Regions from separate parts of the Stenotrophomonas geniculata genome, predicted to be linked through region 1. Evidence: predicted binding sites of a transcription regulator. Region 1 holds the regulator's gene; each other region holds the start of a gene.
The links. Region 1 encodes FliA, which starts transcription of late flagellar genes. Its sites were predicted from a motif close to TAAAGTTTNNCNNNCNNNGGCCGATAA; they were not measured.
Positions count from the first base shown of each region.

Region 1 (10,065 bases):
GGCAGCAGCAACAGTCTCCGTTTCGTAGATTACCTCGGCCGGCAGGTCGTCCCAGGTCGGCTCGCGCTCGGGCGCGCCAGCAGCGGCCTCGAATGCAGCTTCCAGCGCAGCGTCGTCCTCAATCGGTGTGGTGGCCGCGGTGTCGGTCTCGTAGATCACTTCGGCCGGAAGATCGTCCCAGGTCGGCTCGCGTTCGGCGTCCGCTGCAATCGCCGGGCACGCTTCGTCGCTTGCCGGCGGCGGTGCAGCCGGTGGCGCCACGGCGATCGCTTCGCCCAGCAGTTCGTCCAGATAGTCGTCCAGTACGCCGGTGCTGTTCATGCGGCCTGCTCCAGGGCGCGGGCATCCTCGCCGAGGATCCAGTTCAGGGCGCGGCGGTAGGCCGCCAGGCCGCGGCCCGGGTAGTCCTCACCAACGCTTGGCAGGGTCAGGCCGGCGGCGTTGCTGATGCGGGTGTCGATGGGAATGGCGTCTTCCCACACGCGGGTGCCGTGACGATCCTGCATCGTGCGCAGCGATTCGTTGCCGGCGCGGGTGCGGCGGTCGAACAGGGTGGGCAGAATCGAGATCGGCAGCGGGCGGCGGCGCGAGCGCTCGACCATCTCGCCGGTGCGGACCATCCCCTCCAGGCCATGCAGAGCCAGCGGCTCGGCCTGGGTGGGAATGATCAGGCGGTCGGCCGCGGCCAGTGCGTTGATCATCAACAGACCGAGGGTGGGTGCGCAGTCCAGCAGGATGTAGTCGTGCTGCCCCTGATGGCGGGCAAGCGCGTTCTGCAGGGCCAGGCCGAGGCCGGGCTGGTTGGCGCTGCGGCGTTCCAATGTGGCCAGCGCGGATTGTGCACAGACATAGTCCAGGCCGTGGATGCTGCTGGCATGGCACAGGCTGGAAAGATCGGCCGGCGGTGCGCCGAACAGTTCCAGCACGCCGGCCGGCGGCGGATCGACCGGCACGCCGAAGGCGCGGCTGAGCGAGGCGTGCGGATCGAGGTCGATCAGCAGCACGCGATGGCCAAGCGCGGCCAGGCCACGGCCGAGGGCGAGGGTGGTGGTGGTCTTGCCGACTCCGCCCTTCTGGTTGGCGACTGCCCAGATGCGCATCGGTTTACTCCTTCATTGCCGGGGGAACGGCGGCGCCGACGCGGCTGCCAGCCGGCACCGGCGGCAACTTCACCGGTGCGATGGGGGAGGTGGGGGCGCTGGCCGGAGTTGCGGCGGCCTGTTCGGTAGCGGTGCTGTCGGTGGCGCCGGTGGCTGCGTTCAGGCGCTGGCCGAGCGGGTCCACCGAATGCGAGGTGTCGGCCAGGATGATGACCATCACCCGACGGTTGCGGTTGCGGCCCTGCGCGCTGTCGTTCTCTTCGCGCGGGCGGAACTGGCCGTAGCCGACCATCGCCAGCCGCGACGGCTGCACGCCCTGGTCGGCGAACAGATGCACCACGCTGGCGGCGCGTCCGGCCGACAGCTCCCAGTTCGAGGGGAAGGTGGCGGTGGCGATCGGCACGTTGTCGGTGTGCCCTTCCACGCGCACGCTGTTGGGCACGTCACGCAGCACCTCGGCCAGGCTGGCCAGGGTCTGCCGCGCATGCACGTCCAGCGCGGCCGAGCCGGTCGGGAACAGGATGTCGCTGTTGATCTCGACTTCGATCCACAGCTCGGTGCGGCGCACGCTGATCATGCCGCGGTCGATCAGCGGCGCCAGTGCGGCGGTGAGGCGGTCGGCGATGCTGTTGAGCTGGCGCTCGGCGCGCGCGATCTGCTCCTGGTTGTGCACCGACACCGGCATGCGCATCTGCGAGGCCATCGACGGCAGCAGGGTCGGGTCGTGCGACGGTGCAGGCGCGGAGGGCCCGATCTTGGTGCCGGACTTGATCACCGAGGGGCTGTCCCAGCCGCCACCCTGCACCTGTTTGTTACCCACCTGCACCGGATTGATGGTGCGCGGTGCGCCACCGAAGGCATCGGTGAGTGCGTCGGCCATGATCCGGTACTTGCCCTCGTTGACCGAGGAGATCGCGTACATGACCACGAAGAAGGCGAGCAGCAGCGTCATCAGGTCGGCATAGGGGATCGCCCATGCTTCGTGGTTGGCGTGCTCTTCGTGGTGCTTGCGGCGGGCCATGTCAGTGCAGGAAGCCGGAGAGGTTGGTTTCAATGTTGCGCGGGTTCTCGCCTTGGGCGATCGAGATCAGGCCTTCGATGACCATTTCGCGGTCGCGGGTGTTGTGCGAGATGACACTCTTGAGCTTGGCGGCCACCGGCAGGAACAGCAGGTTGGCCGAGGCGATGCCGTAGATGGTGGCGGTGAACGCGGCAGCGATGCCGTGGCCGAGCTTGCTCGGGTCGGCCAGGTTCTTCATCACCGCGATCAGGCCGAGCACGGCGCCGATGATGCCGAGGGTCGGTGCGTAGATGCCCATCGCTTCAAAGACCTTGGCGCCGGCCTGGTCCTGATGCTCCTGGCTGCCCAGTTCGATTTCCAGCATGTGCCGCATCGATTCGGGTTCAACGCCATCGACCAGCAGCTGCAGGCCCTTGCGCAGGAACGGGTCCTGCTGCGCTTCCACCTGCGACTCCAGGCCCAGCAGGCCCTGGCGGCGGGCGATGTTGCTCCACTCGACGATCTGCTGGATCAGTTCGCGGCGATCGCTGTGCGGTGGGCGCACGACCCAGCGCACGATCTTGAACGCATGCTTGAACACTGCCGGCGAGGTATGCAGCAGGATCGCGGCGACGGTGCCGACGATGACGATCACGAACGCGGCAGGCGACCACAACGACGCCAGGCCGGCGCCCTTGAGGATGCTGCCACCGACCAGCGAGGCCAGGGCGAGAAAGAGTCCAATGAGGCTGAGTCTATCCATGGTTCCGGTATCGGCGTGTATGAATGGGACTTGAGACACCGGTAGATCGCGTACAGACGGTAGTCACAGTTTTCGGGTCGCCGGGCAGGGCCCGGCGAGGGTCATCGCAGCCCGTCCACATCCAGGATCAAGGCCATGCGACCATCGCCGATCAAGGTTGCACCGGCATAACCGCGCAGGCCGCGCAGGGCTTTCGGCAGCGGCTTGATGACCACTTCCTCCCGCCCGCGCACCTGGTCCACGACCAGCCCGAAGCGCGCTTCGCCGGCCTGCAGCACCACGATGGTCAGCAGGGGCGAGGCGGCGGGCGTCACATCCAGCCACTGGCGCAGATCGACCAGCGGCAGGGTGTGCGAGCGCCGATCGAGCACGGCACGGCCATCGAACCAGCCCAGCGACGTGCGCGGTGCGTGCAGCACTTCCATCACGCGCGCCAGCGGTAGCGCGTAGACGTCCTCACCGGCCTGAACCAGCAGGGTCGGCAGGATCGCCAGGGTCAGCGGCACGCGGATCAGGAAGCGGCTGCCACGGCCCAGCTCCGACTGGATCTGGATCTGGCCGCTCAGTTCGCGGATGCGTGACTGCACCACGTCCATGCCGACGCCGCGGCCGGAGATGTCGGTGACCTGCTGCTTGGTCGAGAAGCCGGGCAGGAACACCAGGTGCAGGCATTCCTCGCTGCTCAGGCGCGCGGCCGCCTCCGGATCGATCAGGCCCTTCTCGCGTGCCTTGGCACGCAGCTTTTCGGGGTCGATGCCGGCGCCATCGTCCTGCACCTCGATGCTGACGTAGTCACCTTCCTGCTGCGCCGACAGCCGCACGTGGCCCATCCGCGGCTTGCCCTGCGCCTCGCGCAGGTCGGGCATTTCCACGCCATGGTCGATGGCGTTGCGGACCAGGTGCACCAGCGGGTCGGCCAGCGCTTCGACCAGGTTGCGGTCGAGCTCGGTCTCGGCGCCGATCAGTTCCAGGTCCACTTCCTTCTTCAGCGAGCGGGCGACGTCGCGGGCCACCTTGGGGAAGCGGGAGAAGACCTTGCCCACCGGCTGCATGCGGGTACGCATCACCGCCGACTGCAGGCGGGCCGTGGCGATGTCCAGGGTGGACACGGCGCGGTCCAATTCTTCATCGCGCAGGCGTGCACGCAGGGTCTTGAGCCGATTGCGTGACAGCACCAGTTCGCCGATCAGGTTGACGATCGCGTCCAGGCGCTTGGTGTCTACGCGTACGGTATGTTCGGCCTCGGCCAACGGCTTGGCGGCCGGCTTTGCCACCGGTGCCGGTGCGGCGACCGGGCGCGGGGCTGCAGCCGGCGCCGGTGCCATGGCGGCAGCAGGCTTGGTGCCCGGTGCGGCGCCACCGTGCAGCTGGTCGAGCAGGGCTTCGAACTCGTCTTCGCTGATCAGTCCGTCGTCGGCCTTCTTCGCCGGTGCAACCGCGGTCGGCGCGTTGCCACCATGCAGCTGGTCGAGCAGGGCCTCGAATTCGTCGTCGGTGATCAGGTCGCTGCCACCCGCGGCGGGTGCTGCTGCGGCGGCGGGTGCCGCCACGGCACCGCCGTGTACGTCGAACTGGGCGATCAGGTCCGGCGGTGCATAGCCCGGCTCGGTGCCGGAGGAAACTGCATCCAGCATCGACTGCAGGTAGTCCAGCGATTGCTGGGCCGCGTCGAAGTGATGGGCCTGCAGCACCGCCTGGCCGGCACGCGCGGCGCCCAGCGCTTCTTCAGCGGCATGGCACAGCTCGACCATGGCGGTGACGCCGAGGAATCCGGCGCCGCCCTTGAGCGTGTGATAGCCGCGGAACACCGCGTTGAGCTGATCGCTGTCCTGCGGTGCCTGCTCCAGCGACACCAGCTGTTCGCCGAGGCGATCCAGGATTTCCTGTGCCTCGATGATGAAATCGGCAGTGATGTCGTCGGATACCGCGCTCATGCTTACAGCCCCAGATCCGACAACAGGTCGTCGGCGTCGTTCTGCGAGACCGCGTGGCGGTCCAGTCCCTTCAGTGCCGGCCCGGCCAGTTCCGGGTCGGTGCGATGCTGTTCCGGTGGCAGGCCGAGTGCGCCGAAGCCTTCGTGCACGCGGCGGACGATACCCACCACGCGACGGATGATCTGCCCGGTCAGGTCCTGGTAGCTCTGGGTCAGGGCGATCTCGGTCAGGTTGTGGCGGATGCGCTCGAGCTGCGCGTCCTGGCCCGGCTGCAGGCCTTCGGCGCGCAGCTGTTCGGTCAGGCTGCGGCATTCCTCGGCCAGGTCCAGGGTGCGGTGCGTGGCCTGCTCGGTCATCGCCACCACGTGGTCCAGGCGCGCGCAGGCATCGTCCAGTTCCCCGGCTTCGCTCGGCACGGTCGGCAGTTCACCCAGCGCCTGCCCCAGTTCGCGGGCCAGCCGCGAGAGCCCACTCATCATCGGCTGCGTGCGCAGCGCGACCAGTCCGTCGATGCGCTGCCGCCAGGCGGCTTCGTCACCGGACTCGAGTGCGTCCAGGGCCTCCTGCAGGCGCAGGGCGAGGGCGCTCTTGTCGACCGTGGTATCCATCAGGCGCTGGCCGCCAGGCGTTCGAAGATCTTGCCGAGCTTCTCTTCCAGCGTCTGCGCGGTGAACGGCTTGATGATGTAGCCGTTCACGCCGCTCTGGGCGGCTTCGATGATCTGTTCACGCTTGGCTTCCGCGGTGACCATCAGCACCGGCAGGGTCTTCAGCTTGGCATCGGCACGGATCGCCTTGAGCAGCTCGATGCCGGTCATCACCGGCATGTTCCAGTCGGTGACCACGAAATCGAACGGCTGGCTCTGCAGCAGCGACAGCGCGGCATGCCCGTCCTCGGCTTCGGCGGTATTGGTGAAGCCCAGATCGCCCAGCAGGTTCTTGACGATTCGACGCATGGTCGAGAAGTCGTCGACGATCAGGATGCGCATGTTCTTGTTCAAAGCAGAATTCCTTTGTTGTTCATTCCGGACGGCCGGGGGCAGCCGCCTCGGGGATGTTCATTCTTCGAGGCCGGCGTCGGCGGCCTCGAACAGCTTCAGCCGGCCACGCAGGCGCAGTACCGCCTGGCCGTGGATCTGGCAGACCCGCGACTCACTCACGCCGAGCACCGCGCCGATCTCCTTCAGGTTCAGTTCCTGCTCGTAGTACAGCGAGAGCACCAGCTGTTCGCGCTCGGGCAGGTGGCCGATGGCCTTGCCCAGCTCGCGGCCGAACTCGCCGCGCTCCAGCACCTGCTGCGGGGTCGGGCCGCCTTGGGCCACGGTGTCCAGCTCGCCCTGGTCCTCGATGCGCGATTCAAGACTCAGCACCTGGCCACGGGCAGCGTCTTCCATCAGCCGCAGGTACTCGGGCAATGGCATCTCCATCGCGGCGGCCACTTCGGTGGCGCTGGCGGCACGGCCACTGCTCTGTTCCAGGCGGCGGATGGTGGCGGCGGCATCACGTGCACGGCGGTGCACCGAGCGCGGCACCCAGTCGCCACGGCGGATCTCATCGATCATCGAACCGCGGATGCGGATCGAGGCGTAGGTCTCGAACGAAGCCCCCTGGTCGGCGTCATAGCTGCGCGAGGCTTCGATCAGTCCCATCATGCCGGCCTGGATCAGGTCGTCGACCTCGACGCTCGCCGGCAGGCGTGCGGCCAGGTGGTGGGCGATGCGCCGCACCAGGTCCGAATGCTGGGCGATGACCTCGTTGGCCGCCGTGCGCTGGACTTCCCGGTACTGGGCTGCGCCTTTCATGCGGCCACCCCGCGCTGCTTGAGGATGCGTTCGAGGAAGAACTCAACGCCGCCGCGCGGTTCGGTCGGCGCCTGCCAGCGTGCGGTGCGACGGGCAATCTCGGTGATCGCCAGCGCGGCCGGGCTGGACGGGTAGGCCTTTACCACTGGCTGCTGGCGCTGCACCGACAGGCGCAGCCAGTCATCCTGCGGCACACAGCCCAGATAGTTCAGCGAGACATCGGCGAGGAATTTCTCGCAGACCCGGGTCAGCTTTTCGTACAGCACGCGGCCCTCGTTGGGGTCGCGCACCATGTTGGCCACCACCTGGATGCGGTCCACGCCGCGTTCGCGCGACAGCACCTTGATCAGCGCGTAGGCGTCGGTGATCGAGGCCGGCTCGTCACAGACCACCACCACGGTGTCCTGCGCGGCCTGGCAGAAGGTCAGCACGCCATCGGTGATGCCGGCGGCGGTGTCCACCACCATGATGTCCAGTTCGCGTTCCAGTTCGGAGAACACGTTGACCAGGCCGACGTGCTCGGCCGGGGCCAGCTCGGCCATGTGGCGGCGACCGGACGCGGCCGGGACCACCAGCACGCCGTTCGGGCCTTCGACGATGACGTCATCCAGCGTGCAGCGGCCGGCGACCAGATCGGCCAGGGTAAAGGTGGGGTTCAGGCCCAGGATCACGTCGATGTTGGCAAGGCCAAGGTCGGCGTCCAGCAGCAGCGTGCGCTTGCCCATGCCGGCCAGCGCCACGGCCAGGTTGGCCGAAACGTTGGTCTTGCCCACGCCGCCCTTGCCGCCAGTGACGGCAATGGTGCGCACAGGGCCGAGCGGCTCGCTGCGGGTGGCCGACAGCGGGAAGGTCTTGGTCAGCTTGGCGTACTCACGCGACGGCATGGTTCAACTCCGGGTTGCAGGGCATATCGGCCGCGCGGCGCAAATCTTCAAGGCGAAGTACGAGATTGGCCGCACTGGCCCGGTGCAGGTCCTCCGGAACGTCCTGGCCATCGGTCACCCAGGTGATCGGCAGGGCATGGTCCACGGCCACCGACAGGGCGTTGCCGAAGCGGCCGGTCTCGTCCAGCTTGCTCAGCACCAGACCCTGCAGGTTGGCGGCACCGAAGCGGCGGACCACCTCGTCCATGTCGCCGAAGCTGGTATTGGCCGGCAGCACCAGCAGGGTGCGCACCTGGCGGGCGGCACGCAGCCACTGCAGCTGGGCGGCCAGCGCGCGGTCGCGCGGGCCCAAGCCGGCGGTGTCGATCAGCACCAGCTTGTAGTCCTTCAAGCGTTCCAGCAGCTGGTCCAGGTCGGTGCCACTGTTGGCCTCGTGCACCGCGATGCCGAGCTGGCGGCCGTAACCGTACAGCTGCTCGCGGGCGCCGATGCGGGTGGTGTCGGTGGTGACCAGGGCCACATCACGCGGCGCGTGCTTCTCGGCGAAGCGCGAGGCCAGCTTGGCGATGGTGGTGGTCTTGCCGGCGCCGGTCGGGCCAACCAGGGCGATCACGCCGCCTTCTTCCAGCGGGTCGACCGGGGCGATCGGCAGCTTGCGCGAAATCAGCCCCAGCATCAGGCCGCGGCCACGGTGGGCTTCGGTCTCCAGCGGGATCTGCATGGCTACGTCGCGGGCCAGGCCGGCGTCGAAACCGTACTCGTCCATCAGGTCCAGCGCGGTGGCGCGCACCGGGCAGCCACGCAGGCGCTCGTCGGTGAAGCGGTTCATCTCGCGCTCGATCACCTGGCGCATGCCGGCCACTTCCTGGCGCAGCTGGCGGATCTCGGCGTCGTCCTGGGCGACCACGGTCAGCACCGGGGCCGGGGCGAGGGTGGGCTCCGGCGAGGTTTCGATGACGGCGTCGGCCACTGCCGGTTCGCTGGCGGCGATCTCCGGCTGTGCTTCGGTCGGAGCCGCGCCCGGCAGCGGCGGCGGCTGCACGGCGGGGGCCGCGCTTTCGTGATGCATCTCGTGCGGCGGGTCGATCTGGAAGCGGGCACGGTTGGCTGGCGCGCTGGCGGCCGGTGCCGGTGCCGGTGCAACGATGGCCTCGGCGAACGGGGCGAAGATCTGTTCGGGCAGCGCCGGTTCGTTGACGGCAGCGCGGGCCAGGGTCGCGGCGAAGCCGGTGCTGCCGCGGGTCGGCACGATCTCGTCGGCGCTGTCCAGGGTACGGCCGGTGGCACCGACCGCGGCGCGGGCGAGGGCGGCCACGGCCGAGGTGGTCGCGGCAACCGGTTCCGGAGCGGGGGTGTTGCTGCGACGGCGGGTGACTGCGGCAATGACGGCATCGGCGGCGGTGCGCGGCTTCGGTGCCGGCGGCGGTGCCACGTCACGGCGCGAGGCTTCCAGTGCACGCTGCACGGCGCTCTCGTCATAGTTCGCGGCGGCGACGATCTCGATGCCTTCCTCGATCCGGCGGTTGGACAGGATCACGGCGTCAGGACCATGTTCCTTGCGCACCAGGTTCATGGCCGAGCGCATGTCGGCGGCGACGAATCGTTTGATTTTCATGCTGTGGTCACGGGACGAAGACGGCGGGGTGGCGGTCGGAGAACTCGGGTGGTCGGTGGTCTGCACGGTGCGGGTTCCCCTTGGTGTCTGTCTGTTGCGTTGGTTCGAAAGTGGTGTCTGTTTTCTGGCGCATCGGTGGGCGGCGTCAGCTGATCGTTCCGACCAGCTTCAGTCGCTTGTCCTCCGGCACCTCGCTGTAGGCCAGGACCGACAGCGACGGGACGCTGTGGCGGACCAGACGCGCCAGCGCGGCGCGCACCGGGCCCGGTACCAGCACGACCGCCGGCTCGTTTCGCGCTTCCTGCTTGCTGACACATTCGGCCAGGCTCTGGTGCAGTCGCTCTGCGAGTCCGGGTTCCAGCGCGGCGCCGTTGCCCTGCGTGGACTCCTGCAAGACACGTTCCAATTGCGGGTTGAGGGTGAACACCGGCAGCTCCGCCGACATTCCGGCGATCTCCTGCACGATGAAACGGCCCAGTGCGGTGCGCACGGCGGCGGTCAGCACGGCCGGGTCCTGGCTGTTCGGCGCGTGTTCGACCAGTGCTTCGGCGATCTTGCGCAGCTGGCGGATCGGAATGCGTTCGACCAGCAGGTTCTGCAGCACGCGCACCACCGCCGACAGCGGTAGCGCCTTCGGCGTCAGATCTTCGACGAGCTTGGGCGCGCTCTTGGCCAGGTTGGCGAGCAGGTGCTGCACTTCCTCGTGGCCGAGCAGTTCTGGCGCGTGTTCGCGGATCAGGTGCGAGAGGTGGGTGGCAACCACGGTGGCCGGGTCGACCACGGTGTAGCCCAGCGTTTCGGCCTGGGCACGCTGGTGCGGTTGGATCCAGGTGGCATCCAGGCCGAACGCGGGGTCCTTGCCGGCGATGCCTTCCAGCGCGCCGAGGGCGCTGCCCGGGTCCAGGGCCAGTTCGCGGTCGGGGTGGATCTCGGCGGTGGCCACCGGCACGCCGTGCACCAGCACGCGA
Region 1 is NZ_CP140571.1:4,284,576-4,294,640, reverse strand. Features, by position in the region: gene RI032_RS19860 (chemotaxis protein CheW) at 1-321, opposite strand, end outside; gene RI032_RS19855 (ParA family protein) at 318-1,100, opposite strand; gene motD (flagellar motor protein MotD) at 1,105-2,121, opposite strand; gene RI032_RS19845 (flagellar motor protein) at 2,123-2,863, opposite strand; gene RI032_RS19840 (chemotaxis protein CheA) at 2,965-4,797, opposite strand; gene RI032_RS19835 (protein phosphatase CheZ) at 4,800-5,405, opposite strand; gene cheY (chemotaxis response regulator CheY) at 5,405-5,797, opposite strand; gene RI032_RS19825 (RNA polymerase sigma factor FliA) at 5,855-6,598, opposite strand; gene RI032_RS19820 (MinD/ParA family ATP-binding protein) at 6,595-7,482, opposite strand; gene flhF (flagellar biosynthesis GTPase FlhF) at 7,469-9,097, opposite strand; gene flhA (flagellar biosynthesis protein FlhA) at 9,243-10,065, opposite strand, start outside.

Region 2 (10,065 bases), 820 kb from region 1:
GCCGTCATTGAACTTGCGTCCCTCATCGCGCGGCCCATAGGTCTGCGCGCCGGCCACCGACGAAGCCGCCAGCAGGGTGCCCAGCACAAGCAATCGGGTCGAGGTCTTCATGGCCATCTCCTGAGTTCCGGTATGGCACCAGTGTCCTCCCGCGGTTGGCAACCGGGAGTGAAATGCGCGTGTCCGCCACTTCATCGGCCATCGCACGTTCAGGAAGAAAATCCGCGCCCATCGCGACCAGCCGTCGCGATGGGCGCCGTCTCCCTGCCGACATTGCCCTCTGCTAGAACTCTTCCCAACCACCCGCATTGGCGGCCAGCGTCGGCTCAAGCCGCGGCGACAGCACCGCAGGCCGGCGTACCGGCGCAACCGATGCCGCCACGGCTGCCAGCGCCGGGCGTACTGCGGCGGCGGCGGTCACCGCCCCCGTGCGGAACACCGACACGGCTTCGGCCAGCAGGTTCGCCTGCTCCTCCATCGAGCGCGCTGCGGCACTGGCTTCTTCGACCAGCGCGGCATTCTGCTGGGTGGTCTCATCCATCTGCACCACCGCCTGGTTGACCTGTTCGATGCCCGAGCTCTGCTCCTGGGAGGCAGCAGAGATATCGGCCATGATGTTGGTCACGCGCTGCACCGAGGCCACGATCTCGCCCATCGTGGTGCCGGCCTGGCGGACCAGCGCCGAGCCGTCTGCGACCTTGCCGACCGAATCCTCGATCAGGCCCTTGATCTCCTTGGCCGCGCCCGCCGAGCGCTGCGCCAGCGTACGCACTTCGCTGGCCACCACTGCAAAGCCTCTGCCCTGCTCGCCAGCACGCGCAGCTTCGACCGCCGCGTTCAACGCGAGGATATTGGTCTGGAAGGCGATGCCATCGATGACCGAGATGATCTCGGCGATCTTCTTCGACGCGGCTTCGATGGCCGACATCGTGGTGACCACCTGCCCGACCACTTCACCGCCCTGCGAGGCAACACCATGCGCGCCGATGGCCAGCTGGTTGGCCTGGCGTGCATGCTCGGCGTTCTGCTTCACGGTAGAGGTCAGTTCCTCCATCGACGCTGCCGTTTCTTCCAGGTTCGCCGCCTGCTGTTCGGTACGCCGCGACAGGTCGGTGTTGCCCGAGGCGATCTCGCCCGCTGCCAGGTTGATGCTGGAAGCACTGGCCTGGATACGGCCCACGATCTGCTTGAGCTGATCGACGGTGGCGTTGCAGTCATCACGCATGCGCGCGAACACGCCGTGGAAATCCCCCTGCATGCGCACGGTCAGGTCGCCGCGCGAGATGGCCTGCAGCAGGGTCGAGACCTGCACCAGGTTCTCGTCGGTGGTCTGCATCAGGCGATTGAGCCCTGCCACCATGTCGCGGAAATCGTAGGCGAAGCGATCTTCATCACCGCGCAGGCTGAAGTCGCCTGCCGCGGCCGCTGTCGCCAGCCGGCGGATCTCGCTGTTGATCGCCGACAGGCTGGACTTGGTTTCGTCCATCGCCTGGGTGATCGCCGCCTTCTCGCCGGGCAGCGGGTCCATGTCCACCGACAGATCGCCGCGTGCGTAGTGCTTCATCACCTCGATCAGCCGGTTCTGTACCTGCACGTGCGATCCAACCAGCGCATTGGTCTCATGCACCATGCGCCCGTAGTCGCCGGGGAATGCGCTCTCGTCCATGCGGTAGCTGAGGCTGCCGGCATCGTGCTGGCGTGCCAGCTCGCCCTGCGCCGCCATCACCGACTGCAGCTGTGCCTGCATGCGCTGCATCGACTTCAGCAGCTGGGTCACCTCGTCGTTGCCGGTGGCGTCGATGCTGCTGTCCAGGCGGCCACTGGCGATGCCGTCGGCCAGCTTCACCGCGCCTTCCAGCGGACGGGTCAGGCTGCGGGTGATCGCCCAGGCCGCCAACGTGCCCAGCAGCAGGCTCAGTGCCCCGAACGCGATCGACAGCGTGCCGGTCCACGATTCGGTTGCGCGGTACTCTTCGCGGCTGCGTTCGGTCAGTGTTTCCTGGTGGCGCAGCAGGGCCGAGATGGATTCATTCCAGGCCGTTGCCAGACCGTGCTCGGCCAGCAGCTCCTTCGCTGCCCCATCAAAATCCCCCACCTTCATGCGCTCATGCAGTTGCTGGGTTGATGCATCGGTGGCCTTTCGTGCCGCCTCGATGCGCGCGACCAGGGTATCGCCGGTGGCGTCACGCGGAATCTTGATGTACTTGGCCCAGATACCGTCATAGGTCCGCGACAACTCCTGGGCACGCTGGTAATCCCTGTCGAACTCATCACCCCGCTTGATCACCATCAGGCGGCGATGCATCAGCACCGCGTTGTTGGTATCAAGCATGTCATTCAACAAACGCATCTTGACCATGTTGACGTCCACCACTTTCTCGAACTGGGCGGATTTCAGCTGATTCCCATACAGCACCAGGCCAACGATGGCCATGATGAACAGCAGCAGCAGACCGAAGCCGGCGCCAAGCCGGGATCCCACACGGAGATTACGTAAGGCAAGCATCTCAATTCCCTTGATCGTGGCCGTACGTTCGATGGCGGCGCAGCGAAGGGAAACTTTACGGGACTTTATATATGGACCGATCCAAATATATGGAACTGTGCAGGCAGTCAGAAAACAAGGCGGCGGATAATGGCGCCATATCATTATCGAATACCGCTGACACGCCAGCGCCCGATGAAAATCACGCAGGCTTAACGCCATAATCATGCCAGCTCCATCCGAAGCGGCCCTGGATTATCTGCGCCGGACACAACCGCCGCCCGGGAGGGCTACAGTCTGCAGATGACACGGATCCTGCACATCGAAGGCGCGTCCATCAACGACATCGCCAGCCTCTACGTGGAAATCAATCGCGTGTTCATGGCCGACGAAGACTGGCAACTGGGCGCAAGCCTGGATGCGCTTGATGACCTGCTTCACGGCGGCTACGGCGCTCTCGCAGGCCATGCCATCGCCACGGTGGTGTGGCGTGACATCGCCCACAGCCGCGATGCACTGGGCCGCGAGACCACGCGCGCCTGGCTGCAATCGAAACTCGCTCAGGGCGGCAGGTTCAACGGTGCGGCCATCCACGCTCAGTTGACGGCACTGGCGCTTGGCCAGGGACAGACCTACTTCGAGATCGTCATGGAGATCTTCGGCAGCCATCCGCAGATCACCCTGGTGCCTGGCTGAGCGGGCTGCAGCGACCAGCCCCACATCAGCTCAGAGCTTGGCCAGGGCATCGCCCAGACGGCGCGGGAACGCCACCTCGCTGGCCAGGTGCCATGCGCGTGCATTGGCGCCCAGCCGGGTCCACTCGGCCTCATCCATCGCCAGCGCGCGCTCGACGGCCTGTTCCAGCGCCTTCTCATCCACATGCCAGGTCCTGGACAGATGGCAGGGCTCGCCCTCGTGCGCGGCAACCAAGATGCCGCGGCTGTCGTCGATCATCTGATTCATCGGCGCGCCGTCACAGGTGATCACCACCGCCCCGCAGCTCATCGCTTCCACCAGATAGTGGCCCCAGCCTTCGGTCTGCGACAGGCACAGGTGGAACGCATGTTCGTTCTGCAGGCGCTGCACCTCTTGGTCGGGCAGCCGCTCGCGGACGATTCTCAGGTTCGCGGCACCGCCCTCATCTTCGTCCGAAGGGCCGCCGCGCAGGATGGTCAGCAAGGGCCATTCGGGGTGCCGTTTCCAGACATTGACGAGTGCAGCCGTTCCCTTCATACGGCTGGTACCGGCCGCATGCAGGAAGCTGCGCGGCCTGCGCGGCACTGCCGGGTCGTAGCGGTCACGGCTGCAGAAACCGACTTCCAGCGCGCGCATGCCCAGCGCGTTGAAGATGCGCGTGGCTTCTTCGGTCTTGGTCAGCAACGCATCGAACCGCGGCAGGATCCGCAGGCTGCGTGCGGACACCCATTCCGGATTCGGGATCAACAGATTGACGTTGGCCAGTCCGAAGCTCGCCGGCCGGACATGTTCCAGCGAGATGTTGACGTCGAACCGGGCGGGCGTGCGCCCCAGGCTCAGCCACGAGGCCAGCAGCCTGCGCAGGCGCATTCCGCGGAGTTTCCAGGCGCCACCATTGCGCACCGCGTCCAGGCGGCTGACCGTCACCGTGTGCCCGAGCTGCTGCAACGAGCGCTCGATCACCTGGATGTCATGGGACAGGCCACGCTGGTTGTCGGCGGCCAGCAGATGGATATGCGCCATCAGGAGGGACTCCCTGGCCGGATCAGGTCACGCGCCGGCAAGGCGGTCGCCAGCATGAAACCCAGCACCAGGTAGAAATAGAACGAATGCGGCATCGCCCGGTAGAACACGTTGTCCGTGAACGCCGAAAGCGCATAGACGATGACCACGGCAAGTCCGGCGGTGGCGATCATCGCGGTGATGTCGTCGGCGTGGCCGAGACGTCGCACGAAATGGATGCCGGGCAGGATGAAGACCAGCAGCATGATCAGCAGCAACGGCACGCCACCGGTCACCGCCGCTTCCAGGTACTCGTTGTGTGGGTGGTTGTAGCGGAAGATCGACTCGGACACCTCGCCGCGGGCGATGCCCTCACGTGCATAGGTACCGAACTGGTTCAGGCCCACCCCCGCCACGGGATGCTCGGCGAAGGCGTCGACGGCCACGCCCCACATGGCGATGCGCTCGCGGACCGAGCCGACCTCGTTTTCCTGGTTGAACCCGGAGATCTCGCCACTGACCTCACCGAAGCGCTGGATCACCTCATGGTTCAGCACCGAGGTGGCGCCGACCACGCCAATGACCAGGGCACCGACGAAGGCCAGTGCCCCCCGCCAGCGCCGGGTGCGCCGGACGTGCACCGCAATCACCATCAGCATGGCGGGAATGAACGCCAGGATCGGCCCGCGGCTCTGCGCCAGGATCGAACCATAGACGCCGACGGCGATGGCCACGCCGTGCAGCCAGCGTTCGGCCGGATGGACATTGGGCTGGATCAACCGGATGACCGAGAACAGCGCCATGCACAGCGTCACCATGGTGAACTCGATGGCGGTCCATTCGCCGCCACTGAAACCGTGCGCGCGTTCAAGGCCCATCACGTGGTGCTGCACGATGCACGACCCGCCGAAGACCAGGGTGGACAGGGCGAAGATCTTCCAGATCAGGCGCCAGTCCAGCGCAGTGGCGAACACCGCAGCGGTGCCCAGGTAGAGCAGTGTCTGTGCCGGAAGGTCCAGTTCGTTCCAGCGCAGCCCGTGCCAGAGGATGCTGTAGAAGGCATAGGCCAGGCGCAGGAAGCAGACGATCACGATGAACCGGGCGATGCGGTAGCGCAGGCGGACATCGGGCTGGCGGCGGATCAGAACCACGCCGGTGACCAGCAGGGCCAGCAGCAGCACCGCCTTCAGCAAGGTGTAGGGTGCGGAGCCGGCAAGCGGAACGATGGCGACCAGGATGCTCAGCAGGACGGTACGCCAGGTGTAACGAGGTTCGGCGGCCATGCAGGCTGCAGTCATGCTTGTTCTTTCCATCAACGCCCGCCCGGGATGAGTCGCCCCGGTTTCCATGGAGGCCGCTTGGCGGAAATCGCCGGGGCTGACACTACCGTGGGGCCCCGTGGAAATCAACCAAACCGCAGGTGTACGGGGGCCTGCGTTGGCGTACGGACAGTCGCGGGCAACCGCCCTTGTCTCTGGGCTTCCGGTCGGGATCATCGACCGCCCCAGGTCGCTACACTAACGATCTCTCCGGCCATGCCTGCGCGTGGCCACGCCCCCGACGCCCTGCCAAGACGCGAAACGCCCCAAGTGACTGATACAAAAGACAACACCAGCAACGCCAAGGCGTCCAAGGACCACACCCCGCTGATGAAGCAGTTCTTCGCGGCCAAGTCCGATTACCCGGACCTGCTGCTGTTCTTCCGCATGGGTGACTTCTACGAACTGTTCTATGACGACGCCCGCAAGGCGGCGCGCCTGCTCGACATCACCCTGACCCAGCGCGGCAGCTCCGGGGGCGCACCGATCCCGATGGCCGGCGTGCCGGTACATGCCTATGAAGGCTACCTGGCGCGGTTGGTGGCACTGGGCGAGTCGGTGGCGATCTGCGAACAGATCGGCGACCCGGCGCTGGCCAAGGGCCTGGTCGAGCGCAAGGTAGTGCGCATCGTCACCCCCGGCACGGTCACCGACGAGGCGCTGCTGGATGAACGCCGCGACACCCTGCTGATGGCCCTGTCGCGCAGCAAGCAGGGCTACGGCCTGGCGTGGGCCGACCTGGCTGGCGGCCGCTTCCTGGTCAACGAAGTGGAAACCGACGACGCCCTGGAAGCCGAGCTGGCACGGCTGGAGCCGGCCGAGCTGCTGGTGCCCGACGAAGAAAACTGGCCGGAGTTCCTGCGCCAGCGCACCGGCGTGCGTCGCCGCGCGCCGTGGCTGTTCGATGCCGACAGTGGCCGCCGCCAGCTGCTGAACTTCTTCAAACTGCATGACCTGAGCGGCTTCGGCATCGATGACAAGCCGCGCGCGACCGCTGCCGCCGGCGCCCTGCTCGGCTATGTCGAGGAAACCCAGAAGCAGCGCCTGCCGCACCTGACCTCCATCGCGATGGAGACTGCCGGCGAGGCGATCGCGATGAACGCCGCCACCCGCCGCCATCTGGAACTGGATACGCGTGTTGATGGCGACACCCGCAATACGCTGCTGGGCGTGCTCGACAGCACGGTGACGCCGATGGGCGGCCGCCTGCTGCGGCGCTGGCTGCATCGTCCGCTGCGCCTGCGCGAGGTGCTGGTACAGCGCCACCATGCGGTGGAAACCCTGATCGATCGCGGCAGCGACGCTGACATCCGCGAGCAGTTCCGCCGCCTTGGCGACCTGGAACGCATCCTCACCCGCGTGGCGCTGCGCTCGGCGCGCCCGCGCGATTTCTCCACCCTGCGCGACGGCCTGGGCCTGCTGCCGGCGGTGCGCGACGTGTTGGCCCCGCTGGACTCACCACGCCTGCAGGCCCTGCATGCGGCGCTGGGCGAGCACGACGAGTGCGCGCAGCTGCTGGCCAGCGCCATCGCCGAGATGCCGCCGCTGAAGTTGAGCGACGGCGGCGTGCTGGCCGATGGCTTCGATGAAGAGCTGGACGAACTGCGCCGCCTGTCCACCCACGCCGACCAGTTCCTGGTCGACCTGGAACAGCGCGAGCGCGAAAGCAGCGGCATTGCCACCCTGAAGGTGGGCTACAACCGTGTGCATGGCTACTACATCGAAATCAGCAAGGGCCAGTCCGACCGCGCGCCGGTGCACTACACCCGCCGCCAGACGCTGACCAATGCCGAGCGCTACATCACCGAAGAACTGAAGGCGTTCGAGGACAAGGTGCTGTCCGCGCGCGACCGTTCGCTGTCGCGCGAGAAGTACCTGTACGAGCAGCTGCTGGATACCCTCGGCGGGCAGCTGGAGCCGCTGAAGCAGTGCGCCGCCGCACTCAGCGAGCTGGACGTGCTGGCCGCCTTCGCCGAACGCGCGCAGGCGCTGGACTGGGCCCGGCCGGAACTGCAGGCCGAGCCGTGCCTGAAGATCGAACGCGGCCGCCACCCGGTGGTCGAGGCGGTACGCGAGCAGCCGTTCGAACCGAACGACCTGGACCTGCATCCGGACCGCCGGATGCTGGTCATCACCGGCCCGAACATGGGCGGTAAATCGACCTACATGCGGCAGAACGCGCTGATCGTGCTGCTGGCCCACATCGGCAGCTTCGTGCCGGCCAGCCGCGCATTGATCGGCCCGATCGACCGCATCCTGACCCGCATCGGCGCCGGCGATGACCTGGCCCGCGGGCAGTCCACCTTCATGGTCGAAATGGCCGAGACCAGCTACATCCTGCACCACGCCACCGCGCATTCGCTGGTGCTGATGGATGAGATCGGCCGCGGCACGTCCACCTACGATGGCCTGGCGCTGGCCGACGCGGTGGCCCGCCACCTGGCCTACCAGAACCGCTGCTACACGCTGTTCGCCACCCACTACTTCGAGCTGACCGCGCTGGCCGATGAGCAGCACGAAGGCGGCCGCAGCGGTATTGCCAATGTGCACCTGGACGCGGTCGAGCATGGTGAGGCGCTGGTGTTCATGCACGCGGTGAAGGACGGCCCGGCCAACCGCAGCTTCGGCCTGCAGGTGGCGGCCCTGGCAGGCCTGCCGCGCGCCACCGTAGCGCAGGCGCGCCGTCGCCTGGCCGAGCTGGAACAGCGCGGTGGTGAAAGCCATGCCGCCGAGCTGGCACCACAGGCATTGGATGCACCGCAGCAGTTCGGCCTGTTCGCGGCGCCATCGAACAAGGCACAGGAAGCACTGGCCGCCATCGATCCGGACGAACTGACGCCGAAGCAGGCGCTGGAAGCGTTGTATCGCTTGAAAGCGCTGCTGTAGCCGCAGCGCAAGCGCTTGGCCTCCTGCCTCGCAGGAGGCCCATCGAAAGATTTCGCAGATCTGATTCTGAGTTTCAATTGACAGAATCTATCAACCTGAACGAATCATTCGATTATTCATTTCATCTGGCGCTAGCTAAAGTCGAGTGAAGATGTTCCACCCCGTCTTCACCCGCAGGAGCCAGCCATGAGCCAGTCCGATAACAACAGCCCCAAATGCCCGTATCACGCCGCGCCGTCGCCTGCGGAAGGCGCCCAGCAGCAGCGCGAGCTGAGCACCACGCCGAAACAGAAGCAGGGCGATGATCCGGTGACCCCGATGACCACGGCCTTCGGCGCGCCGGTGGTGGACAACCAGAACAGCAAGACCGCCGGCCCACGCGGCCCGCTGCTGATGGAAGACGTCTGGCTGCTGGAAAAGCTGGCCAACCTCAACCGCGAGATCATTCCCGAGCGTCGCATGCACGCCAAGGGCTCGGGCGCGTTCGGTACCTTCACCGTCACCCACGACATCAGCAAGTACACCCGCGCCAAGCTGTTCGAGAAGGTCGGCAAGCAGACCGAGATGTTCGCCCGCTTCACCACGGTGGCCGGCGAACGTGGCGCCGCCGATGCCGAGCGTGACATCCGCGGCTTCGCGCTGAAGTTCTACACCGAAGAAGGCAACTGGGACCTGGTCGGCAACAACACGCCGGTGTTCTTCCTGCGCGACCCGCGCAAGTTCGCCGACCTCAACAAGGCCGTGAAGCGCGACCCGCACACCAACCTGCGCAGTGCGCGCAACAACTGGGATTTCTGGACGCTGCTGCCCGAAGCCCTGCTGCAGGTGACCGTGGTGATGAGTGATCGCGGCATCCCGCGCAGCTTCCGCCACATGCACGGCTTCGGCTCGCACACCTACAGCTTCACCAACGCCGACAGTGAGCGCTTCTGGGTCAAGTTCCACTTCGTCAGCCAGCAGGGCATCGAATCGCTGACCGACGCGCAGGCGCAGATCCTGGTCGGCCATGACCGCGAAAGCCACGGCCGCGACCTGTTCGCCGCGATCGAGAAGGGTGACTTCCCGAAGTGGAAGCTGTTCATCCAGGTCATGCCGGAACTGGATGCGGAAACCTACCGCGTGCACCCGTTCGACCTGACCAAGGTGTGGCCGAAGAGCGACTACCCGCTGATCGAAGTGGGCCAGTTCGAACTGAACCGCAACCCGGTCAACTGGTACCAGGACGTGGAGCAGTCAGCGTTCGCACCGAGCAACCTGGTGCCGGGCATCGGCCCGTCGCCGGACAAGATGCTGCAGGCGCGCCTGTTCGCCTACTCCGATGCGCAGCGCTACCGCCTGGGCGTGAACCACCACCAGATTCCGGTGAACGCAGCGCGCTGCCCGGTGCACAGCAACCACCGCGACGGTGCGATGCGCGTGGACGGCAACTACGGCGGCCTGCCGCACTACGAGCCGAACAGCTACGGCCAGTGGCAGGAGCAGCCGGAGTACCGCGAGCCGCCGATGAAGATCCGCGGCGACGCCGACTTCTGGAACTTCCGTGAGGACGACGCCGACTACTTCAGCCAGCCCGGTGCGCTGTTCCGTAGCTACAACCAGGCACAGAAGGACCGCCTGTTCGCCAACACCGCCCGTGCCCTGGGCGATGCGCCGGACTTCATCAAGCAGCGCCACATC
Region 2 is NZ_CP140571.1:613,839-623,903, forward strand. Features, by position in the region: gene RI032_RS02940 (glycine zipper 2TM domain-containing protein) at 1-117, opposite strand, end outside; gene RI032_RS02945 (methyl-accepting chemotaxis protein) at 284-2,506, opposite strand; gene RI032_RS02950 (barstar family protein) at 2,789-3,181, shown strand; gene RI032_RS02955 (glycosyltransferase) at 3,212-4,204, opposite strand; gene RI032_RS02960 (O-antigen ligase family protein) at 4,204-5,481, opposite strand; gene mutS (DNA mismatch repair protein MutS) at 5,719-8,388, shown strand; gene RI032_RS02970 (catalase) at 8,575-10,065, shown strand, end outside.
Region 2: the regulator FliA is predicted to act here: its motif matches at 2,538-2,564, upstream of RI032_RS02945 (methyl-accepting chemotaxis protein).

Region 3 (10,065 bases), 1.9 Mb from region 1:
GCCGCTGTTCGACGAATGGCTGCTGCCAATGGCGAGCCCGGCGCTGATCGAACGCATGGGAGGCGTCGACCGTGTGCCGTTGACCCAGTGGCCGCTGCTGGGTGATCCGGACGGGGCATGGGGCGCCTGGTTCGCGTTGAGCGGGCAGAGCCCGCCGTCGCGCTTCGTGGCGGTGCTGGATGATTCGGAGGCGCACCATCGCGCCGCTCTGGATGGCGTGGGCGTGGCCCTCGGGCGGGTGACGCGGGCGCGGCTGCTGCTGGATTCGGGCCAGTTGGTCGCGCTGTCCAGCCAGCGCCTGAAGACCGACTGGCCACATTGGCTGGTGTACCCGCAGCGCTCGGCCAGCCATCGTGGCTTCCTCGCGTTCCGCGACTGGCTGCATGCGCAGGCCGCCGAGCACGTGCGGCACATGGCAGACGCGCATCTGTAGCGTGGCGCGGTGCTTGATCTCGCATCTGTAGAGTCGAACCATGCTCGACTGGTCTTTCGAAGAAGCAGTCGAGCATGGCCCGACTCTACAGTCACCGCACCAGCGTGACTGCCTGCCCTGCACGGGCGAACGCTTCGCCCAGCAAGGGACCGGTCTTGATCGCTTCCACCTCGTCGAACAGCGTCTGCAGTGCCTCGGCTGGGCGCGACGCTGGCGCCGCCACGGCCTGCTGGATCGCGGTGAAACGGTCGGCCAGCACGCGATGGCCGGGATGCGCCTGTGCCCAGGCCTCCAGCGGCTGGCGCACGCCGGCGGCGGCATCCAGACGCTGCTGATCGAACAGGGTGATGGCCGCCGCCGAGGTCTCCGCCCGCTCGATCGTGGCGTTGCGCAGTTCACGGCTCAGGAACAGGTCATAGGCCGCGCCACGCCCCACCGCGATGCGCAGCCCCTCGCGGTCGAGGTCGGCCACCTGCCGCGCAGGGCTGTCCTCGCGAACCAGATAGGTGCCTTCGATCTCCACGTACGGGGCACTGAAGGCGATGCGGTCGGTGCGTGCCGGATCGATGGCCAGGAAAGCCAGGTCCCAGCCGTCTTCGCCCGCTGCGGCAACCACCGAGGCTGCGGCATCGTGGCAGGTGAAGCGTGCCTGCACCCCCATCCGTTGCGCCAATGCGGTAGCCAGTTCCAGCGAGGGGCCGCGCGGTGAGCGCGCATCGCCCTGTGCCAGCACCGGGTTGCCCAGGTTGATCGCCACGCGCAGGAAACCGTGCGGTGCCAGCGTACTTCGATGGTCGGCCAAGGACATGCAGGACTCCACGGGGCAGGGGAGACCCAGCATGCCAACAACGGTGTCCGCGTAGCGTGGACTCAGCCGTGCGCGGCGAAAGTGCCGTGGAAGCCCAGTGGCACCGCATACGGCAGCCAGGCCTGTGCCAGCGGGCCGTCATCCACATGGCGCGCATCCAGCACCGCCAGGCCACTGCGCTTGTTGACCGGGTCAAGCAGGGTGCCGATCAGCCAGCCATCATCAGCGTCGCGGCTGCCCGGGCGCGGTACGAACACATGCTCTTCGGCCATGATGTCCGGCCCGTAGTTCCACCGCTGGCGGCGCCCGCGATCGATGTCGAACGCAGCCACGGCGTTGAAGTACGGTGCGGTGGCCGGGCCGTCGATGGTCGGCGCATACAGCCGTGCGCCACGTGTGTTCGTCGAGCGCGGGTCGAACAACGGGAACTCCACCGCGCTGATGCCCAACGTCTCCCAGCGGGCCTGTCCACGACGCAGGTCCAGATGCAGCTCGACCAGGCTGGCGCCACTGTTGGCCGCATGTGCACCGTCACCGGCCATCGCTTCCTTCATCGGCGAGCGCGCCTCGTTGATGTCGTCATGGCGTACTGCGCGCAGCACGATGCCGCCATCGCGGGTGAACGCGTCGCCGAAGTGATAGATCGCCGCGAACGGGGCCTCGAACCATTGCGCCTTGTCCGGCGCATCCTTGGCGACCACCGCGATACGCACAGGACGCTGCGGTGCGAACTGCATGCGCTCGAAGAAGCTGCCACCTGCGCCGGTGAAATCGAACGGCATCATCACGAACACCAGGTGCTGGTCGGTCATCGCGAAGGCATGCAGGTAGCCATGCTCGGGTGTTTCGATCACATTGGCGCTGCGCAGCTGGCCGTCCGCACCGATGTGCCAGACCAGCAGGCCATGGCCCCCCATCAGGCTGATCGAGCCGAAGTTCCAGAGGCTGCCGTCGCGATCGGTCAGCGGGTGCGCCGAGAACGGCAGCGCGGCCAGGTCCGGGCGCCAGGTGACCGGGCCGAGCGTCTGCAGCGAATCGGGGTCCACTTCGAACGCAGAACCGGATTCGCACAGCGCGAACAGGCGGCCATTGATCATCGTCACCGAGGTGTTGGCCACGTTGGCATCATCGTTGTTGCGTACCGCCAGCGCACCGGGAACGCTGGTGCCGGCAGCCGGATACTGGAAGCGGCCGGCCTTCTGTTCACGGGTGAATTTCGGCGTGGCGACCATGCGCCCGTGATGGGTCAGGCTGCCATCACCATTGAAACGCCAGCCATGCACCATGCCGTCGCCGTCGAACCAGTGGTCGTAGCGGAAGCCATCGCGCTCGGTCCACGCCGGGCCGTTGCGGTACAGCGTACCGGCCAGGCCTGACGGCAGCTTTCCCTGCAGCTGCACGGTGGCCGGGCCGAGGCTTTCGCTGCCGACGCTGCGCCAGCCGAGCAGCCAGGGGTGTTCCTGCATACCCTGCGCGAACCGCGCCGGGTCGCCGGCGAAGGCGGGAGCGCTGCGCAGCGCGGTGGCGCCCAGGGCCAGGCAGGCACTGCTGCTGAGCAAGGTACGAAGGAAGCGGCGACGGTCCATGGTGGCCTCGGGTCTGGATGCGGAATCAGCGCAGGGTGATGTCGATGGCGGCGCCAGCGGCTGGCACGTTGACGCGTGCTTCGTCGAAGGTCGGCTTGCGCATCACCTGCGGGTTGTTGCTGAAGCCGTAGCCTTCCACCGGCATGCCGACCAGGTTGGTGTCGAGCTTGCCGTTGTCGTTCTCGTCGTGGGTGAGCAGCACGGCATAGCTGCCGGCCGGTATACCCTTGAACGTGAAGTGAGCGCTGTCGCCGCTGGGCGCCGCCTGCTGGGCCTGCACGGGCTTGGCCTTGCCGTCCCAGGCGGCAGCGCTGTCGACCAGCGCAACGCGCAGGGTACCGGTCTGCACGCGGACGTCGTGCACGGTCACGGACAGGTCGGCGGCGTGGGCACTGGCGGCCAGGGCCAGTGCAGTCAGGGCGGTGCTGAGCAGGGCGGTGCGGATCATGGCAGTGGCTCCGGAAGTGTGTGTGGCGGTGTGGCGCCAGTCTGCGTGGCGCGGTGCACGGGGTTCAGGGCCAGTGGTCATCGATTCGACGTGCCAGAAGTCACTTTCTGCGCCGGACCCATTGCCGCCGGCGTGTGCGGCGGTCAGCATCTGGCCATGCCCAGCCTGTTCCGCCATCTCTTGCGTCCTCTCAGCCTTGCCGGCCTGGTTACCGTGCTGGCGGTGGGCCTGTCGTTCGCTGTACAGCGCAACGGTGCCGGGCTGAGCCTGCTGCTGCTTGCCGTGTTCCTGTTGCTGTTCGTGGTGCACGGCTGGGCGTCGATGCCATCCCGCGTGCGCGCCGTCGCTGCGGTGTTGCAGGCGCTGCTGGCGGTTGCGCTGGTTGCGCTGCAGCCGCGTACCGGAACTGCTCCGGTGCTGCTGGTGGTGCTGGTCGCACAGCTGGCCGAGCACTGGTCGCCGCGCTTCGTGCTGGGCGTTGCGCTGCTGGCCAACCTGGCGGTGTATGCCGCGCTGCGCCACAGCGGCTTCAGCCAGCCGCTGCTGGTCGTTCTGCTCTATGGCGGCTTCCAGGCCTTCGCCGCACTGACCGCCCACTATGCCCGCAGCACGGCGCTGGCCCGCGATGACCTGGCCCGGGTCAACGCCGACCTGCTGGCTACCCGCGCGCTGCTGGCCGACAGCGCACGCGATGCCGAGCGCCTGCGCCTGGCGCGTGAGCTGCACGATGTGGCTGGGCACAAGCTCACCGCGATGCGGCTCAACCTGCGCGCCCTGGCCGCTGACCCAGCACTGGCCGGCCGCGAGGGACTGGTGCTGGTGGAACGGTTGTCCGGCGAGTTGCTGGCCGACATCCGCCAGGTGGTGCAATCGATGCGCGATGATCGCGGCCTCGATCTGGCCACCGCACTGCATGCGCTGGCCGCACCCTTCCCACGACCAAAGCTGCAGCTGCAGATCGGCGACGGGGTGCGCGTGGCTGACCCGTTGATGGCCGAGACCGTGCTGCGGCTGGTGCAGGAAGCCCTGACCAACGCCGCCCGCCACGGCAATGCAGACACCGTCTGGCTGACGATCAGTGAAGAGGATTCCCGGTTGCGTATCGATATCCGCGATGACGGCCAGCGCGCCGAACGCATCCGCGAGGGCAATGGCATCGCCGGCATGCGCGAGCGCCTGGCGGCCGTACAGGGGCGATTGGAGCTGGCGCGAACCGCACAGGGCGGCATGCACCTGACCGCATGGTTGCCGGCATGAGTGGCGCCGCGATCCGCGTTGCCCTGGCCGATGACCAGGCGCTGGTGCGTGCGGGTCTGCGCGCGCTGCTGCAGGGCCTGGGGGTAGACGTGGTGCTGGAGGCCGAAGAGGGCCAGGCGCTGCTGGACGCGTTGGCTGCCCAGCGCGTGGATGTGGTGCTCAGTGACATCCGCATGCCCGGGATGGACGGCATCGAGGCACTGCGCCAGCTGCGCGCGCGCGGTGATGCCACGCCGTGCCTGCTGCTGACCACCTTCGATGAAAGTGATCTGCTGCTGCGTGCCAGCGAGGCCGGCGCACAGGGCTTCCTGCTCAAGGACGCCGTGCCCGCAGACCTGCGTGAAGCGATCGAGCGCGTCGCCGCGGGTGAAACCCTGCTGTTGCCGGTCAGCACCGAGCCGGTGCGCGCCCGTTACCGCTTCCACGACGAAGCACCGCCCACCGATACCTTCGGGGAACGCGAAGTGGCGATTCTGCGCCTGCTGGCTGGTGGATACAGCAACAAGGAAATCGCGCGCAGCCTGTTCCTGGCCGAAGGCACGGTGAAGAACTACGTGTCGGCCATACTCGACAAGCTGGGCACCCGCGATCGCACCCGTGCAGTGCTGAAGGCGATTACCCTGCGCATCATCTGAGTGGACCGAGCAAGGCGTGCCAGTGAACCCGATCCTGCATGTGGAAATCCCGGCCAGTGACCTGGACCGGGCCATCACGTTCTACCAGCGGTGGCTGCAGGTCGCGGTGGACGAACCTATCGTGCTGCACGACTGCCGGATGGCCTACCTGCCGTTCTCCGATGACGCCGCCGGTGCCAGCATTGCGCTGGTGCACGGCGCGGACTACCGGCCCTCCGAGCAGGGCGCCCGCATCTACATCGGCGTCGATGACCTGGATGCGAGCCTCGACCGTGCACTGCAATCGGGAGCTGAGCTGCGCTTCGGCCCGGCCGACGCGGGTGACTGGCGTGTGGCCGAGATCCGCGACAGCGAAGGCAACCGCATTGCGCTGCAGGCACGCGCAGCTCTGTAGAGCCCGCCCACGCTCGGCTGCTGTTGGCCCAGCCGCTCCAGCTCAGCCGAGCATGGGCTCGGCCCTACAAGGTCGCGGCGCGCGAGCGCTGCAGCCAGTCATTGATGGCCGGGTCCAGTCGCGGGTCGTCCGGCAGCTGCATGCCGAAGCGCTGCTGCAGCACGTCACGCACATCACCCACATCATGCAGCGGGCGCTTGTCCGGCGCCTGCCCGGGGCGGTACTCGGTGTAGTTGCCGCTGCCGATGGTGCGGCGCCAGTCCGGTCCGGTCAGCGACACGCGTAGCTGGCCCGGGAAGCTGGAATCGGGGTGGGTGCATACGTACCAGTTGCCCACCACGTTGTCGATCGGTGCAGGCGCCTGCAGATCGAAGCGGTACATCGCCCGCCAGCCGTCGCTGGATTCGGCTGACAGCACGAAGTCGCCCTCGTCAGGCAGACGCTGCAGCAGATAGCGCTCATGCGGCGTGGCCTGCGGCTGCGCATCGTGCAGCCGCAGCGGCACGGTCGGGGTCAGGCTGCCGAAACCGGCATCCACCAGCCAGTCGTCCCCATCCACATGCACGCGCAGCAGCAGATGGGTACGCGCGGTCAGTTCGCCGTCATGCGCTGCCAGCAGCACGCGCGCACTCAGCGGCTGCGCATCAAAGCCCAGTGCCTGCAGCAGGGCCAGCAGGCCGCCATTGAGTTCGAAGCAGTACCCACCGCGGCGGTCGTCAAGCAGCTTGCGTTGCACGCTGTCCAGGTCGATCGGCACCGCGTCGCGCAGCAGGCAGCTGAGGGTCTCGAAGGGCAGCAGTGCGTTGTGGCGCTGCTGCAGCAGGGTCAGGCCGGCCAGGGTCCGCGGTGGCGGCGCATCCAGCTGCAGGCGTTGCAGGTAGCGGGGGACATCGAGCGTCGTCATGGAGGCACCGGGCGGGGAGGAACGTCCACTGTGCTCCCCCAACCGGGGTTGAGGTCAAGCGCGGCGCCCGCGTCATGCCCCCGTCGCTTGCACCCTGTACAAAGGCCGCGTCCACCCGCGACGGGGGGACCCGGACGAAGAAGGCGCTAAAGTTGCCCTGAATCCGGCCGATACAGGTGCGTCTTTCCGCCTGGAGTCTGTCATGTCGGCCGTTGTCCCCCACCTCCGGTCCCTGCGCACGCGCCTTGCCGCGTTGCACTCGGCGTCCCCCGGCCTGCTGCGCTGGCTGCAGCCGCATCGGCTCAGCGTGGCCAACAAGCTCAAGGCGACCCTGTGGGTCTGTGGCCTGGGCCTGGTCGCGATCGCCGCTGTCTACGCCTGGACCGGCCATGCCAACGCACTGGCTGCGCGCAGCCAGGCCAGCTACCAGCGCGGCAGCGATCTGGCCGCCAGCCTGTCCACGCGGGTGGCCGAAGCGCGTCGCCTGCAGACCCAGTATGCACGCAGTTTCGATGATGCCGACCGCGCGCAGCTGCTGGCCACGCAGAAGGCACTGCAGGTCGATCTGCAGGCGCTGCGCGCGACGCCGATGGATACTGGCCGGCGCAAGGCCCTGCAGGCGCTGACCGAAGCCGCCGACGCGTTCTCGCAGGGTGTGGCCGCCCTGTTCGAACGTGTCGACGAGATGGGTCGTGGTGATGCCGGCCTCGCCGCGCAGCTGCAGCAGGCCGCCGATACCCTGCAGGTACAGGTGGATGCGCTGCAGCGGCCGTCGTTGGCGTTGTCACTGCAGAAGATGCGAAGGCAGGAGGCACTGCTGCTGGTCGACGGTGACTCCACTCACGCCGACCGCGCCAGCGAGGAAAAGCTGCCGTTCGACCTCGCGCTGGCGGGCCTTCCCGCAGATGCGCAGGACACCCTGCGCACCGGGATGGAGGCGTATCAGGCCGCATTGCTGGGGTATACCGCTGCCCGCGTCGGCCTGGATGTGGAAGCGCAGTCGCTGCTGGATACCGCCGCGGGCGTAGCACCGGCGCTGGCCGCCTTCCAGCAGGCGCAGGTGGCGGCGCTGGCCACGGCGCAGGCGCGCCAGCAGGCCGGCGCACGCACGATGAGCGTGCTGTTCGCACTGACCCTGCTGCTGGTGGCCGGCGTGCTGATCACCAGCCTGATGCTGGTGCTGCGTGCGGTGCGCCAGCCGATCCAGGACACCCTGCGTTTCGCCAGCGATATCGCTGACGACCGCCTCGACACCACCCTGCGCGTCTACAACGCCAATGATGAGATCGGCCAGCTGGCCCAGCGCCTGGTCGACATGCAGCAGCGCCTGCGTGCGCGCATCGAGACTGAGCGTGCCGTGGCGCGCGGCAATACCCGGGTGCGCCAGGCATTGGACAGCGCGCAGACCGGGCTGATGGTGATTGATGCGGAAGGGCAGGTCGCCTACGCCAATCCGGCGCTGCTGGAGCAGCTTGACCTCCAGGTTGAAGATCTGGTGGCGAGCGATGCGGTGCGCCTGCATCCGGCACTGGCCAGCCTGGCCGGTGTGCGCCAGCGCGAGGAGCGCGAGATCGGCCATGCAGGGGTGCGCTACCAGCTGATTGCCAACGCCATCATCGACGAAGGTCACTTCCTTGGTGTGGCGGTGGAGTGGCGCAGCCGTGCGCTGGAAACCCTGTTGGAAACCGAAGTGGCCGCACTGGTCGACGCCGCCGCGCACGGCGACCTGCACGGGCGCATCGCGCTGGAGGGAAAGCAGGGCTTTGTGCGTACGTTGTCGACCAGCATCAATCGCCTGTTGACCACCTTCGAGACCAACCTCGGCGATCTGCAGGCGCTTCTGGCCGCGCTGGCCCGCGGCGACCTCAGCGTGCGCATGGAAGGTGAGCTGCAGGGCGTGTTCGCACGCATGCGCGACGATGCCAACGCCACCGTCGCGCAACTGGGCCGCATCGTCACCCGCATCCAGCACGCCACGTCCAGCCTGGATGCCGGCGTTGGCGAGATCGTTGCCGGTCACCATGACCTGTCGCAGCGTACCGAACAGCAGGCGGCCAACCTGGAAGAGACGGCGGCGTCGATGCACGAGCTGACCGATACCGTTGGCCGCAATGCTGATGCCGCGGGCCGTGCCGACGTGCTGGTCAAGGGCGCGGCGGCAGTGGCCCAGCGCGGTGGCGAGGCCGTTGGCCAGGTGGTCGCGACCATGCAGGGCATCAGCGAGGCCTCGCGACGGATCGGCGACATCACCCAGCTGATCGATGGCATCGCTTTCCAGACCAACATCCTCGCGTTGAATGCTGCGGTGGAAGCCGCGCGCGCGGGTGAGCAGGGCCGCAGCTTCGCCGTGGTGGCCGCAGAAGTGCGCCTGCTGGCACAACGCAGCGCGGAGGCGGCCAAACAGATCAAGGGCCTGATCGAGGATTCGGTGGCGCGTGTGGGCCAGGGCAACCAGCAGGCCGAACAGGCCGGCACCACGATGGGCGAGATTGTCGGCAGCGTGCAGCAACTGGCGGATCTGCTGGCCGGTATCCGCAGCGCGTCGCAGGACCAGCATGCCGGCATCGCCCAGGTGAACCAGACCATCGTGCAGATGGAAGCCAGTACCCAGCGCAACGCCAGCCTGGTGGAAGAGGCGGGTGCTTCGACAGCGCAGATGCAGGCGCAGGTGCATGCGCTGGCGGAAGCGGTGGGCGCGTTCCGTCTGCAGTCGATGCCACAGGCGCGCGCTGCGGCGGCCTAGCCTGCGGTTCCTTGTCGGCTGGCCGGGAATCAGCCGAGCGTCGGCTCGGCTCTACATCGGCTGCAGGCACACTGTAGAGCCGAGCCCATGCTCGGCTCAGGCCAATGCGCGCTGGCAGGAATCAATACACGTCGCGACGGTAGCGGCCGTTCTCCAGCAGTGTTTCCACCGCCTCATCACCGAGTGCTTCACGCAGCACCTGGTCCACGCCTTCGGCCATGCCCTGCAGCGAACCGCACACGTGGATGACTGCACCACGCTGCATCCAGTTGCGCAGGGCATCGGCCGCCGCACGCAGGCGATCCTGTACATAGCCACCGTCGCCATCGCGCGAGAACGCCAGGTCCACCCGCGCAAGATGACCATTGGCCTGCCAGGCCTCGATCTCGTCGGCGAACAGGAAGTCATGCGCGCGCTGGCGTTCGCCGAACAGCAGCCAGTGCCCGTGCTCGCCCGCATGCGCGGCTTCGCGCAACAGGCTGCGCAGGCCCGCGATGCCGGTGCCGTTGCCGATCAGCACCATCGGTGCACCGGCGACGCGGTGGAACCCGGGATTGCGGTGCACGCGGGCGACGAGACTGGCACCGATCGGTGCATGCAGCGACAGCCAGCCCGAGCCGAGCCCGGCGCGGCCCGTGTCGTCGTGCACCAGTCGTACCACCAGTTCCACCGCGCCATCCTCGGTGCACGAGGCGATTGAATATTCGCGTCCGGGCAGCATCGGCAGGCCGGCCAGCCATAGGCACGGATCCTGCACCGCCAGCGCGGCGTCGGCCTCGGGCAGCTCGCGTTCACTGGCCAGCGCCAGCAGGGTGCGTGGGTGGCCGTCCACCAGCAGCGGCTGTAGCGGATCCAGC
Region 3 is NZ_CP140571.1:2,366,893-2,376,957, forward strand. Features, by position in the region: gene RI032_RS10975 (LysR substrate-binding domain-containing protein) at 1-433, shown strand, start outside; gene RI032_RS10980 (ABC transporter substrate-binding protein) at 525-1,241, opposite strand; gene RI032_RS10985 (carotenoid oxygenase family protein) at 1,304-2,827, opposite strand; gene RI032_RS10990 (DUF2141 domain-containing protein) at 2,853-3,275, opposite strand; gene RI032_RS10995 (sensor histidine kinase) at 3,432-4,532, shown strand; gene RI032_RS11000 (response regulator transcription factor) at 4,529-5,167, shown strand; gene RI032_RS11005 (VOC family protein) at 5,190-5,561, shown strand; gene RI032_RS11010 (arylamine N-acetyltransferase family protein) at 5,626-6,465, opposite strand; gene RI032_RS11015 (methyl-accepting chemotaxis protein) at 6,668-9,208, shown strand; gene RI032_RS11020 (PepSY domain-containing protein) at 9,330-10,065, opposite strand, start outside.
Region 3: the regulator FliA is predicted to act here: its motif matches at 6,613-6,639, upstream of RI032_RS11015 (methyl-accepting chemotaxis protein).